Methylosinus trichosporium OB3b: one gene and its partner. The protein of the gene in region 1 binds, or shares a complex with, the protein of each later gene. Links are inferred from orthologs where the notes say so. Each region holds a gene or a part of one and is shown on either strand. Other genes may lie near its edges.

The links.
Region 2: the proteins of ccmA (region 1) and CQW49_RS19640 are in contact, whole or in part, in a solved structure (PDB 8CE8), measured with the Escherichia coli proteins. The link is inferred for Methylosinus trichosporium OB3b from one-to-one orthologs.

What each region holds. Positions count from the first base shown.
Region 1 is NZ_CP023737.1:2,453,600-2,457,970, reverse strand. What follows is about bases 1,421-4,290. They hold ccmA (heme ABC exporter ATP-binding protein CcmA), read left to right. Parts: upstream 1,421-2,472; coding sequence 2,473-3,108; downstream 3,109-4,290. Other genes in these bases: CQW49_RS11820 (nucleotidyltransferase domain-containing protein), read right to left, coding at 4,177-4,290; CQW49_RS11825 (HEPN domain-containing protein), read right to left, coding at 3,794-4,180; ccmB (heme exporter protein CcmB), read left to right, coding at 3,105-3,776; CQW49_RS11840 (spermidine synthase), read left to right, coding at 1,661-2,365. Also shown: CQW49_RS11845 (aminotransferase class I/II-fold pyridoxal phosphate-dependent enzyme), read right to left, coding at 125-1,387; more of CQW49_RS11820, read right to left, coding at 4,291-4,371. UniProt on the Escherichia coli protein: Part of the ABC transporter complex CcmAB involved in the biogenesis of c-type cytochromes; once thought to export heme, this seems not to be the case, but its exact role is uncertain. Responsible for energy coupling to the transport system.
Region 2 is NZ_CP023737.1:4,155,143-4,157,956, forward strand. It holds CQW49_RS19640 (heme ABC transporter permease), read left to right. Parts: upstream 1-930; coding sequence 931-1,698; downstream 1,699-2,814. Other genes in the region: CQW49_RS19635 (S41 family peptidase), read left to right, coding at 1-865; ccmD (heme exporter protein CcmD), read left to right, coding at 1,695-1,856; CQW49_RS19650 (DsbE family thiol:disulfide interchange protein), read left to right, coding at 1,853-2,446; CQW49_RS19655 (GGDEF domain-containing protein), read left to right, coding at 2,638-2,814. UniProt on the Escherichia coli protein: Required for the export of heme to the periplasm for the biogenesis of c-type cytochromes.

The sequences.
Region 1 (4,371 bases):
GAAGAATCTCGATGCCGGCCATTGGAAACACCTATCGAACGCGAGCGGTGGGCGGAAGCGGGCATAAGGACGCGGGAGGGGGAGTAGTGAGTAGTGAGTAGGGAGTAGGGCAGCTTATTACTCCCTACTCGCTACTCCCCCATCCCTCATCCCCGGCCCCCGCCATCGCCTTTCTCACCAATTCATGCGCCTCCGCGGCGACCGGAGGCAGATCGCGCAGCGCCTCGATGACGCCGCGAATCTCCTCTTCCGAATGATTGGCGGAGAGGAAGAAGCGCAGCCTCGGCTGGTCCTTGGGCACGCCGATCTGCACGATCGGCGGCACGTAGAATCCCTTCTCCAGAAGATGCTGCGAGGCCCACATGGTCTCGACGCTGTCCTGGAACAGAATCGGCACGACGCCGCGCCCGATCGCCGGCCCGGTGCTCAGCCCGTTGGCGTGCGCGTAATCGCGGAACAATTCGGCGTTGCGCGCGAGCTTGCCGACGCGCCAATTCTCCTCCTGCATCAGCCGCAGCGCCGTGCGCGCCGAGGCGAGGATGACGGGCGAGAGGCCGACGGAATAGACGAAGCCCGGCAGCGTGTAGCGGAACCAGTCGATGACGGGCTTCCTCGCGCAGACGAAGCCCCCGCAGGAGGCGAGCGTCTTCGACATGGTGCCGACGACGAGATCGAGGCGGCCCGGATCGACGCCCTGCAATTCGGCGAGGCCGCGCCCGGTCTCTCCGAGCACGCCGAGCGAATGCGCCTCGTCCACCATCAGCCAGGCGTCGTGCGTCTCCTTGATCTCGACGAGGCGCGGCAAGTCGGCAGTGTCGCCGTCCATGCTGTAGATGCCCTCGACGACGATCAGCGCATGACGGAAATCCTCGCGCCGCTTGCGCAGCAGCTGATCGAGATGATCGAAGTCGTTGTGGCGGAACTTGATCGTCTCGGCCGGCGAGCCCTCGCAGCCGGCGACGATGCTGTTATGGGCGAGCTCGTCGATGAACAGAGCGTCGCGCTTGCCGAGCAGCCAGGAGATGGTGGTGACATTGGCGAGATAGCCGGAGACCAGCGTCAGCGCGCTCTCCATGCCGAGAAATTCGGCGATCTCCGCCTCGAAGGGCTTGTGAGTCGACCGCTCGCCGCCGACGAGGCGCGACGCCAGCGCGCCGACGCCGAGCCGATGCAGCTCGCGGTCGGCCTCCTCCAATATCTTCGGATGATTGGCGAGGCCGAGATAATCATAATTGGCGAAGCTGACGAAATGCGTTCCCTTGGCTTCGAACTCCGCCCTCAGCCGGTCGATCTGCGCGAAGAAGGGATCATGGAACTGCAGGAGCGCATTGCCGGCGAAACGAAATCGTCTCGATGCGTAATCCGAAAGGCTGTTGTGCTTCGCCACCTTGATGCGCCGTCCCGATTCTGTCGCCGCGCGCTGGAAGGACGAGCGGCCGCCTCACGATCAGCGGGCGCCCGATTCCTCGAAAGCGCCCGCGCAGGTGAGCAGGCTTAGCATTCTTCGGCCTCGTTGCGCCAGCGATCCGTCGCCGCCCCGAGGCTCTCTCCTTCCTCCGCGCGGGCGCCGGCGTTCGCCCCTTTCCTGCCGGCTGGACGCGGAAGCGCGCCTCGGGCTATCACGCGGCGAGCGCTTGGCCTCCGAGGAATGAGCCGTCTCTTGATCCCCTGGACCCTCATCGATACGGCTCCCGTGCCCGGCGGCGAGGGAGAATTGCGGCTCAAGCGGCGAGGCGCGGAATTTTCCATCATGCTCGGCGCCAATGAGCTGATGAACAGCCGCCTCAGCGGCTCGGAGGAGGCTCTGGCCACGCTCTCCTGCGCGAAAGTCGCGGAACGGTCGCAGCCGCGCGTGCTCATCGGCGGGCTCGGCATGGGCTTCACCCTGCGCGCCGCGCTCGGCGCTCTCGGCCCGCAGGCGCGGATCGTCGTCGCCGAGCTCTCGCCTGCGGTCGTGGCCTGGGCGCAGGGGCCGATGGCGGAGGTTTTCGGCGATAGCCTCGGCGATGCGCGCGTTCGCATAGAAGTGGAGGATGTCGGGCGACTGATCCGCGCCGGACGAGGGGGCTATGACGCCATTCTCCTCGATGTCGACAATGGCCCCGAGGGCCTGACGCGCGGCGCCAATGACGGACTCTATGGCCATGACGGCTTGCAGGCGGCGCGCGCCGCGCTGCGCCCCGGCGGCGTGCTGGCGGTGTGGTCCTGCGCGCCGGATCGGGCGTTTTCCGCGCGGCTGCGCAAGGCCGGCTTCGGCGTGGAGGAGGTCGGAGCGCGCGCCAATGGACGCGGCGGCGGCGCGCGGCATGTGATCTGGCTCGCAATGCGCGCCGCTTCGCGGACGCGGCCGGGCGCCGGTCCGTGACGCCGAATCGGGTGGGAAGGCCGGCCGCTCTTGTCTGCGTCATCTGAAAAGAAGACTCGAGGGGGGCTCTTTCCATCGTGGCGCGATCTGGCCTATTGCGTTGCCCCATGAGCGCCGACCCGCCCTCCGATCCACAGCCGCTGCGCCTCGAGGTCGAGGATCTCTGCGTCGAGCGCGGCGGCCGGCCGGTCATCGACGGGCTCGGATTTTCGCTCGCGAGCGGCGAGGCGCTCCTCGTCACCGGCCGCAATGGCGCGGGAAAATCGACGCTTTTGCGCGCCATCGCCGGACTTTTGCCGCACCGGCGCGGCCGCGTCGCCATCGCCGGGGCGAAAGAGGAGGAGCCGGCCGGGCTGCTGCATTATCTGGCCCATGCCGACGGCCTGAAGGCGCCGCTCACCGCGCGCGAGAACCTCGATTTCTGGGCGCGTTTCCTCGGCGGCGGCGGGCTCGCGCCGGAGCGGGCGCTGGAGCGGGTCGGGCTCGCCCATGTCGGCGAGGCGCCGGTGGCCATTCTCTCGGCCGGACAGAAGCGGCGCATCGCCCTCGCCCGCCTGCTCGTCGCAAACCGACCGCTGTGGCTGCTCGACGAGCCGACCAGCGCGCTCGACCGCGCCGCGCGCGAGCGGCTCGCCGAGGCGATGCGCGCCCATCTTGCCGCGGGCGGCATGATCGTCGCCGCCACCCATGAGCCGCTCGGCCTGCCCGAGGCGCGCGAGCTGGCGCTGGGGGCGAGGCCATGAGCTCGCCGCTGCTGGCGCTGTTCCGGCGCGATCTTTCCGTCGCCCGCCGCATCGGCGGCTCGGCGACCATGGGCGTCGTGTTCTTCCTGGTGATGGTGACCATCGTCCCCTTCGCTATCGGGCCCGATCCCAATCTGCTGGCGCGCATCGGTCCGGCGGTGCTGTGGATCGCCGCGCTGCTCGCCAGCCTTCTCTGTTTCGATCGGCTGTTCCAGGCCGATATGGAGGATGGCTCGCTCGATCTCTTCCCGCTGGCGGCGACGCCGCTCGAGCTCGTCGTTCTGGTCAAATGCGCGGCCCATTGGGTGACGACCGGCCTGCCGCTGACGCTCGCCGCGCCTGTGCTCGGCCTGATGCTGCAGCAGGACGAGACGGCGCTCGCCGCGGTGACGGCGACGCTGCTCGCCGGCACGCCGGCGCTGACTCTCATCGGCGCGATCGGCGCCGCGGCGACGGTGACGCTGCGCCGCGGCGGCCTGCTGATGGCGCTGCTGGTGCTGCCCCTGACGATCCCGGTGCTGATCTTCGGCGTCTCGGCGGCCGGGGCGGCCTCCGGCGGAACCGTGCCCTTCGCCGCGCCCTTCGCCATTCTCTGCGCGATCAGTCTGGCGTCGCTTGCGCTCTGCCCCTTCGCCGCGGCGGCGGCCTTGCGGCATTTGGGGGAGTAGCTCCCGTTGCGTCAGCGCTATGCCGACAACAGCTTGTCCATGCAGTCGACGAATCGCGTGGCCGTCGTGATTGCGTCCATCGCGTCGCTCAGGGAGACGCCGGCGCCCGCCGGAGCGCCATAGTCGCTTATTTCCTTGTAAATATATGCTTTCGCGAGAAACTTCGGAAAGTCTCGGTCGACTTGCGGCGTCGCCTTGGCCAACCGAGCGAACTCCGCTCTCACTCCGGAGTGAGTTTTCCCGACGCGGCCGGTGTTTTCGAAAATGAAGGCCTCGGCGGCGTGGAAGGCGGCGTAATAGGCGCAACGGGCTGCGACCTTCGCGATCCCGATTTTGGCGATCTTCGCGGCGTCGTCCAAATCCTCGCGCGCCTTTCCGAGATAGTCCGACGTCTCCGGCGTCATAGATCGACGCCTTCGCGGCGCAGCTCTCCCATCAGTCCGGTGCGCTCGCGATAGGCTCCCGCTTCGAAGGGCAGGGCGTTGATGACGGCGCCGGTGTCATAGAGAATTGTGGTCTCGATCTCCGCTAGGCGATCCGCCTCTTGCGCCAAGCCGCCGAATTGTTCGAGGAAGACCGCGACGTCATAGTCCGA
Region 2 (2,814 bases), 1.7 Mb from region 1 along the record:
GATGCGCGGCCAGATCAACACGCCGGTCAAGCTCACCCTGTTGCGCGGCAAGGATCGCGACAAGGTCGAGGTGAAGCTGGTGCGCGCCGAGATCCACATCAAATCGGTGCGCTCGCACAAGGAAGGCGAGGACGTCGGCTATATCCGCATCTCCCAGTTCAACGAGGAGACGTCGGACGGGCTGCGCACGGCGATGCAGAAGTTCCAGCACGACATGCCCGGCGACAAGCTCAAGGGCTTCATCGTCGATCTGCGCAACAATCCGGGCGGCCTGCTCGACCAGTCGATCCAGGTGGTCAACAGCTTCATCGACCATGGCGAGATCGTCTCGACGCGCGGCCGCACCGCCGACGAGACGCAGCGCTACAACGCCCGCGCCTCGAGCGACATCTCCAAGGGCAAGCCGGTGATCGTGCTGATCAATGGCGGCTCCGCCTCGGCGTCGGAGATCGTCGCCGGCGCGCTGCAGGACCATAAGCGCGCAACCATCCTCGGCACGCGCTCGTTCGGCAAGGGCTCGGTGCAGACGATCATCCCGCTCGGCGGCAGCAATGGCGCGCTGCGTCTCACCACCGCGCGCTATTACACGCCCGCCGGCCGCTCGATCCAGGCCAAGGGCATCGAGCCGGACATCAGCATTCTGCAGGATGTGCCGGACGAGCTGAAGGGCAAGGACGACACCAAGGGCGAGGCCTCGCTCAAGGGCCATCTGAAGAATGGCGACGACGAGAAGACCGGCTCCCAGGCCTATGTCCCGCCGGATCCGCTGAAGGACAAGCAGCTGATCGCCGCCATGGATATTCTGCACGGCCGCTTCAAGCCGCAGAGCGCGGCGGAGCCGGCCAAGCCCAAAGCCGCGAATTGATTCGCACGCGCCGCGGCCTCGGCGGGCCGCGGCGCGCATTCTCCGCCGCCCGGCCGCGTCCCGCTATGAATTGGCTGACCTCTCTCGCAAATCCAGCCGTCTTCCTGCGGCTGACGCGCGCCGTGCTTCCCTGGCTCGGCGGCGTGAGCTCGATTCTGCTCGGCGCCGGACTCTATCTCGCCTTCTTCGTCGCGCCGCCCGATTACCAGCAGGGCGAGACCGTCCGCATCATGTATATCCATGTGCCGGCGGCCTGGCTCGCAATGTTCGCCTATGCGGTGATGACCTCGGCCTCGCTCGGCGTTCTCGTCTGGCGCCATCCGCTGGCCGACGCCGCGCAGAAGACCGCGGCGCCGCTCGGCGCGGCCTTCGCCTTCATCTGCCTGGTGACGGGATCGCTGTGGGGCAAGCCGATGTGGGGGACCTATTGGGTGTGGGACGCACGCCTCACCTCGATGCTGGTGCTGTTCCTGCTCTATCTCGGCCTCATCGCTCTGCGCCAGACGATGGAGGATTCTCCGCGCGGCGCGCGCATCGCGGCGATCATGACGCTGGTCGGATTCGTCGATATTCCGATCATCAAATATTCGGTCGACTGGTGGAATACGCTGCATCAGCCGGCCTCGGTGCTGCGCGCCGGCGGGCCGACCATCGCCGCCGCCATGTTGTGGCCGCTGCTGATCATGGCGCTCGGCGCGACGACATTGTTCCTGCTTCTGCATCTGACGGCCATTCGCAACGAGATCCTGCGCCGGCGCGTGGCGCGGCTCACCGCACAGGCGGTCGCCGCGGATGAGCGCGCGCCTGCAGACGCGCTGGAGCCGGCGCGATGAGCGAGGATCATTGGGGCTATGTCGTCATCGCTTATGCGGTGACGGCGGCGACTGTGCTCGTCGTCGCTCTGCGCATCTGGCTCGATCATCGACGCCTCGCCGCGACGCTGGCCCGTCTCGAGCGCGACGGCGCGCATGAGGAGGACGTGGCGGGATGAGCGTCGATCTATCCGGCTCCGGGCCGGCGCCGCGGCGCGGCCTCGCGCTGTTCCTGCCGCTCGCCGTCTTTCTGCTGCTCGCGGTGCTGTTCTTTTTCCGTCTCTTCGCCGGCGACGCGTCGCGCCTGCCCTCGGCGCTCATCGGCAAGCAGGCGCCGGCCTTCGCTCTGCCGGCGCTGGCGGGCTTTCCCGGCGTCGGCGGCCTTTCCGGCGAGGATCTGCGCAAGGGGCGCGTGAGCGTCGTCAATGTCTTCGCCTCCTGGTGCGCGCCTTGTCGCGAGGAGCATGCGCAGCTGATGGCGCTCGCCGGGGACGCGCGGCTCGCTCAGGCGGGCGTCGCGCTCGCCGGCCTCGCCTATAAGGACGATCCTTCCAACTCGCGCCGCTTTCTCGAGGATGTCGGCAACCCCTATGGCGCGATCGGCGTCGATCTCGCCGGGCGCGTGGCGATCGATTTCGGCGTCTATGGCGTGCCCGAGACTTTCGTGGTCCGCGGCGACGGAACCATCGCCTTTAAGTTCGTCGGGCCATTGACGCGGCAGGCGATGGAGGCCACACTCATGCCCGAGATCGAAAAAGCGGCTCGCTGACCCTCGTCATGGTCCCGGCGTCACTTGTTTCGACGTCGACTGCCGGCGCAGCTCGGCTTTGAGCAGTAGAGCGCTCGGCGATTTACAGCCATGTGTTCAGGATGTTCATACCCGCTCGGCTCACGGCTTTCTCGGGAGAATTCGGCGACCCCGCCGTCGAACGCGCATTCCGGGACGAGCGCTTTCCCGAGATGGCGCGCCAGGCGCGTCTGCTGTTTCTGCTCTCCATCGCGCTGAACACGCTGTTTCTCGCCAGCGACTGGCGCTTTTTCGGCACGCCGCATTTTTATGTGGCCGTTCCCGCGCGCTGCGCCGTCATCCTCGTCGCGATCGTCGCGTATTTCGGCTCGCGTCGTTGCGTTCGGTTC